Regions from separate parts of the Streptomyces sp. NPDC014894 genome, predicted to be linked through region 3. Evidence: riboswitches for the same ligand, from Rfam matches in the RefSeq annotation. Region 3 holds a riboswitch; each other region holds the start of a gene.
The links. Region 3 has a riboswitch for thiamine pyrophosphate ahead of ACF089_RS01860 (thiamine ABC transporter substrate binding subunit). Riboswitches for the same ligand answer to the same signal wherever they lie in the genome.

Region 1: it holds a riboswitch for thiamine pyrophosphate, as region 3 does, so the genes downstream of both, thiO (glycine oxidase ThiO) here and ACF089_RS01860 (thiamine ABC transporter substrate binding subunit) in region 3, are expected to answer to the same signal.
Region 2: it holds a riboswitch for thiamine pyrophosphate, as region 3 does, so the genes downstream of both, thiC (phosphomethylpyrimidine synthase ThiC) here and ACF089_RS01860 (thiamine ABC transporter substrate binding subunit) in region 3, are expected to answer to the same signal.

The regions. Positions count from the first base shown of each region.
Region 1 is NZ_JBIBWD010000005.1:255,943-260,673, forward strand. Features, by position in the region: gene ACF089_RS14785 (thiazole synthase) at 112-906, opposite strand; gene thiS (sulfur carrier protein ThiS) at 912-1,127, opposite strand; gene thiO (glycine oxidase ThiO) at 1,124-2,401, opposite strand; TPP riboswitch at 2,398-2,511, opposite strand; gene ACF089_RS14800 (hypothetical protein) at 2,596-2,979, shown strand; gene ACF089_RS14805 (NAD(P)/FAD-dependent oxidoreductase) at 3,049-4,251, shown strand; gene ACF089_RS14810 (Rv2175c family DNA-binding protein) at 4,373-4,731, shown strand, end outside.
Region 2 is NZ_JBIBWD010000007.1:60,511-65,241, reverse strand. Features, by position in the region: gene ACF089_RS18130 (IclR family transcriptional regulator) at 1-199, shown strand, start outside; gene ACF089_RS18125 (SsgA family sporulation/cell division regulator) at 320-760, shown strand; gene ACF089_RS18120 (YibE/F family protein) at 873-2,384, opposite strand; TPP riboswitch at 2,456-2,613, shown strand; gene thiC (phosphomethylpyrimidine synthase ThiC) at 2,606-4,384, shown strand; gene ACF089_RS18110 (hypothetical protein) at 4,566-4,731, opposite strand, start outside.
Region 3 is NZ_JBIBWD010000001.1:428,493-433,223, reverse strand. Features, by position in the region: gene ACF089_RS01870 (ABC transporter ATP-binding protein) at 1-309, opposite strand, end outside; gene ACF089_RS01865 (ABC transporter permease) at 309-1,928, opposite strand; gene ACF089_RS01860 (thiamine ABC transporter substrate binding subunit) at 2,090-3,193, opposite strand; TPP riboswitch at 3,273-3,382, opposite strand; gene rlmN (23S rRNA (adenine(2503)-C(2))-methyltransferase RlmN) at 3,510-4,616, opposite strand; gene ACF089_RS01850 (phosphatidate cytidylyltransferase) at 4,697-4,731, opposite strand, start outside.

The DNA of each region.
Region 1 (4,731 bases), on a different contig from region 3:
CCCGCGCCCCCGTCGTGGCGGGCGGGAGCGGCCCGTACTGCAGCCGAGCTGTGACAGCGGGGCACGGGCCCGCACCGTGCGCGGGACGCCCCGGCCCGGCCCCGGCGCGCCTCAGAAGGCCGGGCGCTCCGGATCCAGCGCCGCCATGCCCGTGACCGGGGACGACGCCTCGGCGAAGTGCCGGCGCGGGATACGGCCCGCCCGGTGCGCGAGCCGGCCCGCCTCGACGGCGTACCGCATCGCCTCCGCCATCAGCACCGGCTCCTGCGCCCGGGTGACGGCCGAGGCCAGCATCACCGCCGCGCACCCCAGCTCCATCGCGAACGCGGCGTCGGACGCCGTGCCCGCGCCCGCGTCCAGGATCACCGGCACCCGGGCCCGCTCCACGATCAGCGAGAAATTGTGCGGATTGCGGATCCCGAGCCCCGAGCCGATCGGCGAACCCAGCGGCATGATCGCGGCGCAGCCCACATCCTCCAGCTTCCGGGCCAGCACCGGATCGTCGTTGGTGTACGGCAGCACCGTGAAACCGTCGTCCACCAGCGTCTCCGCCGCGTCCAGCAGCTCGATCGGATCCGGCAGCAGGGTCCGCTCGTCGGCGACGACCTCCAGCTTGACCCAGTCGGTGCCCAGCGCCTCGCGCGCGAGCCGGGCGGTCAGCACGGCCTCGCCCGCGGTGAAACACCCCGCGGTGTTGGGCAGCACCCGGATCCCGAGCCGCTCCAGGACCGACAGCACCGAGCCTCGAACGGTCGGGTCGACCCGGCGCATGGCGACGGTGGTGAGCGCGGTGCCGCTCGCGATCAGGGACCGCTCCAGCAGCTGAAGGCTGGGCGCGCCGCCGGTGCCCATGATCAGCCGGGAGTCGAAGGCGGTGTCGGCGATGACGAACCGGTCGTCGGACATTCCGCTCAGCCTCCCTGGACCGCGGTGAGGACTTCCACCCGGTCGCCGTCGCCGAGCGGGGTGCGGGACCAGCGGCTGCGCGGGACGACCGTCTCGTTGACGGCCGCGGCGACCCCGGTCCGCGCGCCGGTCAGCTCCGCGACCAGGGTGTCCAGGGTGGTTCCCGGACCGAGTTCACGCCGTTCCCCGTTGACGGAGACGGCTACGGGCACAGGGCTCATACGGGCTGCTCCTGAGAGAGGGAAGAGAAGCGGCGGGGGGTGAAAGGACCGGCTTCCTCCGGAAGGACGCCGCAGGTCAGCGCCGTCGCCATCACATCGCCGGTGAGCGGGGCCAGCAGCACCCCGTTGCGGTGGTGCCCGGTGGCCAGCAGCAGCCCCGGCAGATCGGTCGGGCCGAGCAGCGGCGCGTTGTCGGGGGAGCAGGGGCGCAGCCCGGCGCGCGTCTCGGTCAGCGGCAGCTCGGTGATGCCCGGCACCAGCTCATGGGCGTCGCGCAGCAGCTCGTACACCCCGCCGGCGGTGACGGTGGTGTCCCAGCCCATCTCCTCGCTGGTCGCGCCGACCACGAGTTCGCCGCTGCGCCGGGGCACGAGATAGACATGGCTGCCGCGGACCATGGCCCGCACCGTCCGGGAGAGGAACGGGGCGTGCGAGGCGGGCACGGTCAGCCGCACCACCTGGCCCTTCACCGGGCGCACCGGAGGCAGCACCCGGGGCGGCACACCGCCGAGGCGTCCGCTCAGACTGCCCCCGGCGAGCACCACCTGCTCGGCGGCCGCCTCCGTCCCGTCGTCCAGCACGGCCCCGACGGCCCGGTCGCCGGCCACCGACAGCCGCTCGGCCCAGGCGCGACGGAAGCGCACCCCGGCCCGCTCGCAGGCGATGACCAGGGCCGACGCCAGCCGCCGGGGATCGACCTGATGGTCGCCGTCCACGCGCAGACCGCCGCGTACGCCCGGCGCGAGCATCGGCTCCAGCCGGCGGCACTCGCGGCCGCTGAGCCACTGCGACTCCAGCCCGGACCGCAGATGCAGGGCGTGCAGCTCCCGCAGATGGGCGCGGTCGTCGGCGTCGAGGGCGACGGCGAGGGTCCCGCAGGCGCGGTGGCCGATGTCCTGGCCGGACGCCTCCGCCAGTTCGGCGGCGAACGCGGGGTAGCGGCGGGCGGATTCGAGATTGAGGGCGAGCAGCGTCTCCTCGCCGTAGTGCAGTTCGGTGACGGCGGCCAGCATCCCGGCGGCGACCTGCGCGGCCCCGCCGCCCGGCTGCGGATCGACGACCGCGACCCGCAGCCCGCGCTGCGCGGCCCGCCAGGCCGTGACCAGTCCGATGATTCCGCCCCCGATGACGAGGACGTCCTGCGGCGGGTGCTCCGCGCTCCGCGCGCCGGTCTGCCCGGTCTGCCGGGGGCTCCGTGCGCCGAGGGCCGGTGGGCGCTCCGCGTCGAGGGCCGGTGGGTTCTCCGCGCTCCGTGTGCCGGGGACGGACGACATGGGCGGTCAGCTCCTCCCTTCGCCGGCATGACCCGGATCAGGTTCGTACGGTCGGAGGCCGTCCAGCCTCCCTCTCAGCCCGGTGCGTCCGGGCTCCCGCGAGTGCTTTACGGTGGCCACCCTAACCCCAGGGCTCGGTCCGCAGAAAGACGCGGCGGGAGCCGGTCGGACTTCGGCGTGAGGGAGACACGGCAATGGCAAGGTCGCTCGACGGGCTTCTCCTCGCACCGGTCGCGGACCAGGCGCCCGGCCAGGTGGGCACCGGCACCCGCTTCCGCTACCACGAGAGCGAGGGCCGGATCTGGGCCGAGTACGAGGGCGGTGACGTGGTCCGAGGCCATCTGGTGGGCACCCGCGAGGGCGACCGGCTCGACTTCCGCTACGTACAGCTCACCACCGACGGAACGACCTCCTCCGGCCACTGCGTCTCGACCGTGCTCGACCTCCCCGACGGCCGGGTGCGGCTGGAGGAGACCTGGGAGTGGGAGTCCCGGGAGGGCAGCGGGGTCAGCGTGGTGGAGGAGCCGTCCCGGGGCGCGGGCGACGGACCGGTGTCTGACGATATGTCAGTTGCGTAGGGTTGACGCGTGAACGAGCAGCGGAGTGAGCAGCAGCAGGGCCGGAGCGTGGTCGTCGTCGGCGCGGGCATGGCCGGGGTGCAGACCGCCGTCGCCCTGCGGGAACAGGGCTTCACCGGCCCCGTCACCCTGATCGGGGCCGAGCCCCACCAGCCCTACGACAGACCGCCGCTCTCCAAGGCGGTCCTCCTCGGCGCGTCCGAGGGATCGGCCTTCGACGTGGACTTCGAGACCCTCGGCGTCGGTCTGCGGCTCGGCTGCGCGGTGACCGGCCTGCGCGCCGGGGACCATGAACTGGACACCGAGGCCGGACCCGTTCCGTACGACGTCCTCGTCATCGCCACCGGCGCGGAACCCCTCCGGCTGCCCGGCGCCGACGCCGTCCCCGGCGTCCATCTGCTGCGCACTCTCGACGACGCCGCCCGGCTGCGGCCCGTCCTCGCCGAGCGCCACGACATCGTGGTGGTCGGCGCGGGCTGGATCGGCGCGGAGTTCGCCACCGCCGCGCGGGCGGCCGGCTGCGCGGTCACCGTGGTGGAGGCGGCCGACCGGCCCCTCGCCGGCGCGCTCCCCGCCGAGGTCACCGCCCCCATGGCCGGCTGGTACGCCGAGCGGGGCATCGAGCTGATCACCGGTGCGCGGGTCACCGGCGTCGAGCCCGGCGCGGTCCTCGTCGAGACGGGCCCGGGCCCGGCCGGCGACCCGGGCGCGGTCCGCCGGCTCCCGGCGGGAGCCGTGGTCGTCGGCATCGGCGCCCGGCCCGCCACCGGCTGGCTCGCGGGCTCCGGAATCGCCACCGGCCCGGACGGCGCGATCACCGCCGACGAGCGACTGCGCACCTCGCTGCCCGATGTGTACGCCGTCGGCGACTGCGCCTCCTTCCCGTCCGCGCGCTACGGCCGGCGGCTCCTCGTCCACCACTGGGACAACGCCGTCCAGGGCCCCCGCACCGTCGCGGCCGGGGTGCTCGCCGGGGACGGCGGCGAGCCGCCGCGCTACGACCCGGTGCCCTACTTCTGGTCCGAGCAGTTCGGCCGGTTCGTGCAGTACGCGGGCGACCACGCGGACGCCGACACCACCGTCTGGCGGGGCCGGCCCGAGGAGCCGGCCTGGACGGTCCTGTGGCTGCGCGAGGGGGCCCTCGTGGCGGTGCTCGCCGTCGACCGCCCCCGGGACCTGGCCCAGGGGCGCAAGCTCATCCTCTCGGGCGCCCGGCTCGACCCCGGGCGGGCCGCCGACCCGGCCGTACCTCTGAAGGCCGCGTCCGGCTGAACCGGACGAATGCCGGAGAAACGCCTCTGACCAGGTACGATGCCAGGGCTTCGGCGTGGCGTCCGCAGATCCCGGCGGGGCCCGGCTACCGGCTGTCAGTCCCAGATGGCAGGCTTGTCCCGTGACCGAGATTGACGCAAAGATCGATGCTCTCGTACCTGCCTGGCTCACCCTCCCCGACATCGCGGAACTCCTCGGTGTCGAGGTGACACGCGTGCGCCAGCTGGTCAAGGAGGGCCAGCTGATCGCCGTGCGCCGCGGGGAGAACCGGGCGCTTCAGGTGCCCGCCGCCTTCATCGACGGCGACAAGGTGGTCAAGGGCCTCGCGGGGACCCTGACGCTCCTGAAGGACGACGGCTTCGCCGACGAGGAAATGCTGGAGTGGCTCTTCACTCCCGACCCGAGCCTGCCGGGCACCCCCGCGCAGGCGCTCGGCGAGAACCGCGGCACGGAAGTGAAGCGCCGGGCCCAGGCCCTCGC
Region 2 (4,731 bases), on a different contig from region 3:
GGAGCCGGTGATCGAGCGCCAGGAGTACGCGCTCGGCACGGTCTGCGCCGCCGTTCCGGTCACCGTCGGATCGACCGCCGCGGCGATGGCGATTTCCCTGCCTCTCCACCAGGAGAGCCGGCTGCTTCCCGCCGTCGAACAGTTACGCAACGGAGTGGGCGGCCTGCTGAACACGCTCGCCTTCTCTATCAGTATCTGAAAAATCACTGCTTGTAGTCCTCTAGCGCATACAGCACGATTGCGGCAAGAGGGTCAAGGGGATCATTCCTGGCCGTTTTCGACGGTCATTCAGCAGTCTTCCTTCACTGCGGGGTAAACGATGCGCGAATCGGTGCAGGCCGAGGTCCTGATGAGCTTTCTCGTCTCCGAGGAGCTCTCGTTCCGGATCCCGGTGGAGCTTCGGTACGGGACGGAGGATCCGTACGCCGTGCGGATGACCTTCCATCTGCCCGGAGACGCACCGGTGACCTGGGCCTTCAGTCGCGATCTGCTGCTGGACGGGCTGCTGGGCCCGGCCGGTGAGGGCGATGTCCACATCGCGCCCGCCGGGCCGGAGGAGCCGGCCGATCTCGGCATCCGGCTCCAGGTCGGCGGCGACCGGGCGCTCTTCCTGGTGAGCGCCGCGCCGGTGGTGGCCTTCCTCGATCGCACCGACAGGCTGGTGCCGCTCGGCAAGGAGCGGGCGTACGGCGACTTCGAGGGCGATCTCGACCGGGCGCTCACCGGGATCCTCGTGGAGGCCGAGGAGAACGCGGGCTGATCCTCGGCGCCGGCTCCGGGGGAACGCGGACTGATCCTCGGCGCTGCTCCTGAGGAGAACGGGGCCGGTCCTCGGCGCTGCTCCTGGCGGGAACGAGAGCCGGTCCTCGGCGCTACTTCTTCCGCCGCCGTCCCTTGCCGCCGCCCAGCCCCGGCAGACCGCCGCGCCGCGCCCCCGCGCTCTCCGCGACGACCGGGGCGGCCGTCGCCGGGGCGGCGGCCCGTGCGAAGACCGCGGAGCCGGCGCCGCCGCCCACGGGCGAACTCTGGGGCCGGTCGGCGGAGACGACCAGCGCCGCGAGCGCCGTCGTCACCGGCACTGAGGCGACCAGACCGATCGACCCGATGAGGGTCCGTACGATCTCCGCCGCCACCACCTCGCTGTTGGCGACCGTCCCCACCGCGCTCTGCGCGATCGAGAACAGCAGAAGCAGCGGCAGCGCGGCGCCCGCGTAGGCCAGGACAAGGGTGTTGACCACCGAGGCGATATGGTCCCGGCCGATTCTGATGCCCGCGCGGTACAGCGCTCTCGGCCCCATGTCCGGATTGGCCTGGCGCAGCTCCCACACCGCCGAGGTCTGGGTCACCGTCACATCGTCCAGCACACCGAGCGAACCGATGATCACACCAGCCAGCAGCAGTCCGCTCATGTCGATGTTCGGATAGAGGCCGTGGATCAGACCGGTGTTGTCGTCCGTGTTGCCGGACAGACTCGCCCACCCGATGAAGACCGACCCCAGCAGCCCGATCAGTATCAGCGAGATCAGGGTGCCCAGGACCGCCACCGAGGTGCGCGCGGTCAGTCCGTGGCAGGTGTAGAGCGCGATCAGCATGATGGCGCTCGCCCCGACCACCGCGACGATCAGCGGATTGGAGCCCTGGAGGATCGCGGGCAGGATGAAGAGGGTCAGCACGGCGAACGACGCGGCCAGCGCGATCAGCGCCATCAACCCGCGCATCCGTCCCACCAGCACCACCGCGAGCGCGAAGACGCCGGCCAGCAGGGCCATCGGAAGCGTACGGTCCACATCGATCACCGCGTACTGGAGTTCGCGGGGAGCGTCCGGCGCGTACGCCACCACCACCTCCTGCCCCTGCTTCAACTGCCGTGACGCCTCGGGCTGGACGATCTCGGTGAAGGTGCGGCCCTGGTTCTTCCCGGTGGTGACCTTGATCTCGGCCTTGCCACAGGTTCCCTTGGCCGAGTTGACCGCCTCCCGGCCCTGGGGGGTGGAGGTGTCCCCGGTCGGCGGCACCTGACCGGCGTTCACCTCCTTGCAGTCGACCTGGACGACCCGGGTGACCATCGCCTCCTCGGTCTGCCGGTCGAAGCCCACACCGGTGCGCTCGTGGCCGGGCGCCGAGCCGGGCCAGAGCACCACGAGCCCCACCACCACGGCGGTGGCGAAGGGGATCAGCACCGCCGCGATGACCCGGCGCAGATGCCGGGAGACGGGCGCTGCCGGGCCGTGGCTGTGGCTGTGCGAGTGACCGTGAGCATGCCCGGCCGGCTCGGACGGATACGGCCTCGGCGGCTCCGGCGGCGGGCCCGGCGGGGGCCGGTGCGGACCGGGATCCGGTCGGGGATCGGGATCCTGCTGGGGGTCGGGCGGCGAAGAGGTCACCGACCGATCATCGCAAGAACGGAGGAGGGCCTCTGTTCAGCACGCCAGAAAGGACGCTAGCGTGGTGCCACCTTTGCACACGCGGGAGCTCGGAGCACCGGGCTGAGAGGGCGCTGATCTCCGTACGAGCCGACCGGCCGACGCCGGTGACGGGCCGCGGGAACCGCTGCGTCGACCGCCGAACCTGTTACCGGGTAATGCCGGCGTAGGGAGTAGGTCTCATGACCGTTCAGGATGCACGCACGCCTGCCGTCGACCGGACCGCCGGGGACGGCGAGCGCAAGCCGGGCTGGCACAAGGGATATGTCGAGGGCTCCCGCCCCGATCTCCGGGTGCCAGTCCGTCAGGTGCACCTCACCAATGGCACGGATGTGACGCTGTACGACACGTCCGGCCCTTACACCGATCCCGCCGTCGAGACCGATGTACGGCGGGGGCTGTCGCCGCTGCGGGAGAACTGGATCATCGGCCGGGGCGACACCGAGGAGTACGCGGGCCGTCCGGTCCGCCCGGAGGACGACGGCGTCAAGCACACCTCGCCGCGCGGCGGCCTCAAGAACCTCGACGCGGTCTTCCCCGGCCGCCCGCGCCTGCCCCGCCGGGGCCGCGAGGGCCGGGCGGTGACCCAGCTCGCGTACGCGCGCCGGGGCGAGATCACCCCGGAGATGGAGTACGTGGCCATCCGGGAGAACGTCTCCCCCGAGGTGGTGCGCGAGGAGATCGCGGCGGGCCGGGCCGTACTGCCCGCCAATGTGAACCACCCGGAGATCGAGCCGATGATCATCGGCAAGAAGTTCCTGGTCAAGGTCAACGCCAACATCGGCAACTCCGCGGTCACCTCCTCCATCGAGGAGGAGGTGGAGAAGATGACCTGGGCGACGCGCTGGGGCGCGGACACGGTCATGGACCTGTCGACCGGGCGCAATATCCACACCACCCGCGAGTGGGTGCTGCGCAACTCCCCCGTGCCGATCGGGACCGTCCCGCTCTACCAGGCGCTGGAGAAGGTCGACGGCCGGGCCGAGGAGCTGACCTGGGAGGTCTACAAGGACACCGTGATCGAGCAGGCCGAGCAGGGCGTCGACTACATGACGGTCCACGCGGGGGTGCTGCTGCGGTACGTCCCGCTGACCGCGCGCCGCAAGACCGGCATCGTCTCGCGCGGCGGGTCGATCATGGCCGCGTGGTGTCTCGCGCACCACAAGGAGTCGTTCCTCTACGAGAACTTCGAGGAGCTGTGCGAGATCCTCGCCGCGTACGACGTCACCTACTCGCTCGGCGACGGTCTGCGGCCCGGGTCGATAGCGGACGCCAACGACGAGGCGCAGTTCGCGGAGTTGGAGACGCTCGGGGAACTCAACCGGATCGCCAAGCGTTTTCAGGTACAGACGATGATCGAAGGCCCCGGTCACGTCCCGATGCACAAGATCAAGGAGAACATCGACCTCCAGCAGGAGATCTGCGAGGAGGCCCCCTTCTATACGCTCGGCCCGCTCACCACGGACGTGGCCCCCGCGTATGACCACATCACCTCCGGCATCGGGGCGGCGATGATCGCCTGGTGGGGCACCGCGATGCTCTGCTATGTCACGCCCAAGGAGCACCTGGGCCTGCCCAACCGCGACGATGTGAAGACCGGCGTCATCACCTACAAGATCTCCGCGCACGCGGCCGATCTCGCCAAGGGGCACCCCGGGGCGCAGGAATGGGACGACGCGCTGTCCGACGCGCGGTTCGAGTTCCGGTGGGAGGACCAGTTCAATCTGGCCCTCGACCCGGACACGGCACGGGAGTTCCACGACGAGACGCTGCCGGCCGAGCCGGCGAAGACCGCCCACTTCTGCTCGATGTGCGGTCCGAAGTTCTGCAGCATGAAGATCTCCCAGGACATCAGGAGGAAGCACGGCCAGTCGCAGCAGGAGATCGAGGACGGGATGAGCGAGAAGTCCGCGGAGTTCGCCGCCGCGGGCAACCGGGTGTATCTGCCGATCGCCGAGTGAGACCGGCCGGGGCGCCCGCCCCGAGCCGGGCGGCTGCCCGGGCCCGTGTCGCCGGGTGCTGTGACCCGGGTGAACGGGCGGGCGGTCCGTTCACCGGGGCCCTGTGGCCCCGGAGCGGTGGACGGGCCGGCGGCCCCGGGGCCCGCGGAGCCGTGGGCGGGACGCCGGGCCCGGCCGGCGGTCATCGCTCCGGGCCGGGCCGCGGGCCCCCGAAGTCGGGGCTGGTGAAGGCGGCTCCCCGGTCGGGCGGCGCGCCCCCGGCCGGGTCCGGCCCGGGACCCTCCGGAGCACCCGGCGGGTCCGGGGACGTCGGATCCGCGTCGGGATCCGACAGTGCCGCCCGCAGG
Region 3 (4,731 bases):
GCGCATCCGGAGCCCGAAGGAGACATTGCCGCCCACATCGCGCTGCGGGAAGAGCTGATGGTCCTGGAACATCAGCCCGACCCCGCGCCGGTGCACCGGGGTGTCCGACAGGTCCGCCCCCGCGAGCAGCACCCGGCCCGCGTCGGCGCGCTGGAGCCCGGCGACCACCCTCAGCAGGGTGGACTTCCCGCTTCCGCTGGGGCCGAGGACCGAGACGATCTCATGCTCGGCGACCTTGAGATCCACCGAGTCGAGCGCGGGCCGCGCCCCGAACCGTACGGTCACTCCGTCGAGTGCGAGCAGCGCCATCAGAACTCCCCGGCGGAGGAACCGCGGACCCGGGTCCGCTCCAGCAACAGCAGGGCCGCCGCGCACACGGCCATCAGAATCGTGCTCAGGGCCATCGCCTGTCCGTAGTTGAGTTCGCCGGGGCGGCCCAGCAGTCGGGCGACCGCCACCGGCAGGGTCGGATGGTCGGGGCGGGCGATGAAGACGGTCGCGCCGAACTCGCCGAGGGAGACGGCGAAGGCGAATCCGGCGGCGATCAGCAGCGCCCGGCGGACCAGGGGGAAGTCGATCTCCCGCCAGACCCGCAGCGGTGAGGCGCCCAGCACGGCCGCGGCCTCCCGCAGCCGTCCGTCCACGGCGCGCAGCACGGGGAGCATGATCCTGACGACGAAGGGGACGCCGACCAGGGCCTGGGCGAGCGGCACCAGGATCCAGGAGGCCCGCAGATCCAGCGGCGGCTTGTCGAGGGTGATGAGGAATCCGAAGCCGACCGTGACCGCGGAGACCCCGAGCGGCAGCATCAGCAGCGCGTCGAAGCCGCGTGCCAGCCGGCCGGCCCGGCGGGTGAGCGCGGCGGCGGCGAGTCCGCCGACGACCACCGCGATGGCGGCGGCGACCAGCGCGTACCGCAGGGAGTTCGTCACGGCCTCGATCGGCGGTACGAGGAACGCGCCGCCGCTGTCGTCGAGCACGGTGAGAGCCCGGTAGTAGTCGAGGCCGTAGCCGCCGGGGGTGTCGAAGGAGCGTTCCACCAGCACGCCGAGGGGGGTGAGCAGCAGGAGCGCGATCGTGGCGAGCACCGCGCCGAGCAGGGCGCGCTGCGCCGGGCCCCGGGGGTGCCGCGAGGTGTGGGCGGGGTCGACCAGTTTCAGCGCGGTCTCGCGTCGCCGTACGGTCCGGGCGTGGACGGCGAGCACGGCTCCGACGGCGGCGAACTGCACCAGGGTCAGCACGGCGGCGGTCCGCAGGTCGAGCAGTTGCGCGGTCTGCCGGTAGATCTCCACCTCCAGGGTGGCGAAGGTGGGGCCGCCGAGGATCTGGACGACGCCGAAGGAGGTGAAGGTGAAGAGGAAGACCATCAGGGCGGCGGCGGCCACGGCGGGGGCGAGCGCCGGGAGGGTGATCTGCCGCCAGGCCGTGAGCCGGCCGGCGCCCAGGACCCGGGCGGCCTCCTCCTGGCGGGGGTCGAGCTGGGCCCAGAGTCCGCCGACGGTCCGTACGACGACGGCGTAGTTGAAGAAGACATGGGCGAGGAGGATGGCCCAGACGCTGGTGTCGAGGCGGACGCCCCAGATCTCGTCCAGGAGTCCGCCGCGGCCCAGCAGCGCCAGGAAGGCGCTGCCGACGACGACGGTGGGCAGGACGAAGGGCACGGTGACCGCTGCCCGGAGCAGCCGTTTGCCGGGGAAGTCGTAGCGGGCGAAGACATAGGCGCCGGGGAGCGCGATCAGCAGGGTGAGCGCGGTGGAGGCGAGCGCCTGCCAGGTGGTGAACCAGAGGACGCGCTGGAGGTCGGCGCGGCCCAGCACCTCGGCGATCCGGTCGAACTGCCAGGTCCCGCCGTCCCGGAGGCCCCGGCCGACGATGGCGGCGACGGGGTGGGCGAAGAAGACGGCGAAGAACGCGAGCGGTACGGCCATCAAACCGAACCGCACGGCGTTCGCGCGGAACCGGGCGCGGAACCGGGCCGGGGCCGGGGCCCGGGTCCGGGCTCCCTCGCCCGGCGGGGCTCCGTCGCCGGGCGGGGCCTGGACCCCACCCGGCGACGGGGTCCGTACCCCGGGCCCGCTGTCGGGCCCGGTCACTTCACGACGAGCGAGGACCACGACCGAACCCACTGCTCACGGTTCTCGGCGATCTTGTCGGGGGCGACGGTCAGCGGCTTGTCGACCACCGCGCCGAACTCGGTGAACAGCTCGGGCAGCTTCGCCCCCTTCACGACCGGGTTGACGAACATGTTCAGCGGCATGTCCTCCTGGAAGGTCTTGGAGACCATGAAGTCCAGCAGGGCCTTGCCGCCCGCCTCGTTCTTCGCGCCGGTCAGCAGTCCGGCGAACTCGATCTGGCGGAAGCAGGTGCCGGTGGCGACCCCGGTGGGGGCCTCGGTCGGCTTCGGGTCGGAGTAGAGGACCTCGACGGGCGGGCTGGAGGCGTAGGAGACGACCAGGGGCCGGTCGGCCTTGGCCTTCTTGCCGCCGGCCGAGCCGGAGAACTCCTCGTTGTAGGCCTGGTCCCAGCCGTCGACCACGGTCACGCCGTTGTCCTTGAGCTTCTTCCAGTAGTCCTGCCAGCCGGAGCCGGAGTCGTCGCCGTAGCGCGCGACGGTGCCGAGGAGGAAGCCGAGGCCGGGCGAGGAGGTGGCGGCGTTCTCCACCACGAGGAGGTTCTTGTACTCGGGCTTGATCAGATCGTCGAAGGTCTGCGGGGGCGCGAGCTTCTTGTCCTCGAAGTACTTCTTGTCGTAGTTGACGCAGACGTCGCCGGTGTCCACCGGCGTCACCCGGTGCTTGTCCGCGTCGAGCTGGACCTCGGGGACCACCTGGTCCAGGCCCTTGGCCTCGTACGGGGTGAAGAGGCCGTTGTCGAGGGCGCGGGAGAGCAGGGTGTTGTCGACGCCGAAGAAGACGTCGCCCTGCGGGGAGCCCTTGGTGAGGATCTCCTTGTTGAGCGCGGCGCCCGCGTCGTCGCTCTTGAGGACCTTGACCTTGTAGCCGGTCTCCTCGGTGAACCGCTTCAGCACGGAGTCGGAGGCCGCGAAGGAGGAGTGGCTGACGAGCGTCACGGTCTTGGACCCGGCGCCGCCGGTGCCGGAGTCCTGGTCGGACGAGCCGCCGCCGCAGGCCGCGAGCGCGGTGACGCCCAGCGCCGCGGCGATCGCGGTGACGGTGATCTTCTTGGTTCTCACTGAGATTCCTCCTGGAGTGACCAGGAAGAGACGCGGCCCCGCCCGGTCCTCGAAGGAGAATCCGGGCAGGGCGCAACAGCTTGAGTAACGACCGAACTTCCTACCCAGAATGACCTGGGCGAGGTTCAGAGGGTCTGCGGTCTGTGGGTACCGCACTCTCAGCGCTGTGGCGCTCCCCTGTCGGAAAAAATATGAAGATGTCATCCATGTGGATGTTCGAGCCCCAGGGTACAAGGTCGGCCGCCGGGGGCGGCAGCCCCCGGGCGGGCGCGGACCGAGGCCGCCGGCCCCGGTCGCGCCGTCGCGGGGATCCGGCTCAGCGCTCGGCGGCGGCGAGCTGGCCGCACGCCCCGTCGATCTCCTGCCCCCGGGTGTCACGCACGGTGACGGGCACTCCATGGGCGGCGATGGCCTCGACGAACGCCTTCTCGTCCTCCGGGCGGGAGGCGGTCCACTTGGACCCGGGCGTGGGATTGAGCGGGATCAGATTCACATGGACCCGCTTGCCCTTGAGGAGACGGCCGAGCAGATCGCCGCGCCAGGCCTGGTCATTGATGTCGCGGATCAGGGCGTACTCGATGGAGACCCGGCGGCCGGACTTCTCCGCGTACTCCCACGCGGCGTCCAGGACCTCGCGGACCTTCCAGCGGGTGTTCACCGGGACGAGGGTGTCGCGCAGCTCGTCGTCCGGGGCGTGCAGCGAGACGGCGAGACGGCATTTGAAGCCCTCGTCGGCGAAGCGCAGCATGGCGGGGACCAGGCCGACCGTCGAGACGGTGATCCCGCGCTGGGAGAGGCCGAGCCCGTCGGGCTCGGGGTCGGTGAGGCGGCGGATGGCGCCCACGACCCGCTTGTAGTTGGCGAGGGGCTCGCCCATGCCCATGAAGACGATGTTCGACAGGCGCGCGGGGCCGCCGGGGACCTCTCCGTCGCGCAGGGCGCGCATGCCGTCCACGATCTGGTGGACGATCTCGGCGGTGGACAGATTGCGGTCCAGGCCCGCCTGTCCGGTGGCGCAGAAGGGGCAGTTCATCCCGCAGCCGGCCTGCGAGGAGATGCACATGGTGACCCGGTCCGGGTAGCGCATCAGCACGGACTCGACGAGGGTGCCGTCGTGCAGCCGCCACAGCGTCTTACGGGTGGTGTCGTCGTCGCACGAGACATGGCGCAGGACGGACATCAGATCGGGAAGCAGCTCGGAGGCCAGCTTCTCCCGCGCGGCGGCCGGGATGTCGGTCCACTGGGCCGGGTCGTGGGCGTACCGCGCGAAGTAGTGCTGTGAGAGCTGCTTGGCGCGGAACGGCTTCTCGCCGATCGCGGCGACGGCGTCCTTGCGCTCGGCGGGCGTGAGGTCGGCGAGGTGCCGCGGGGGCTTCTTGGCTCCGCGGGGCGCGACAAAGGTCAATTCTCCGGGCTTGGGCATGGTCTCTCCAGTGTCGCAGAGATACGACAAGGGGCTCGCCACCCCTGTGGATAACGAGCCCCTCATAGAGAAACAGCAGGTCAGCCGCTGCCTACAAAGATCACCAACAGCAGCC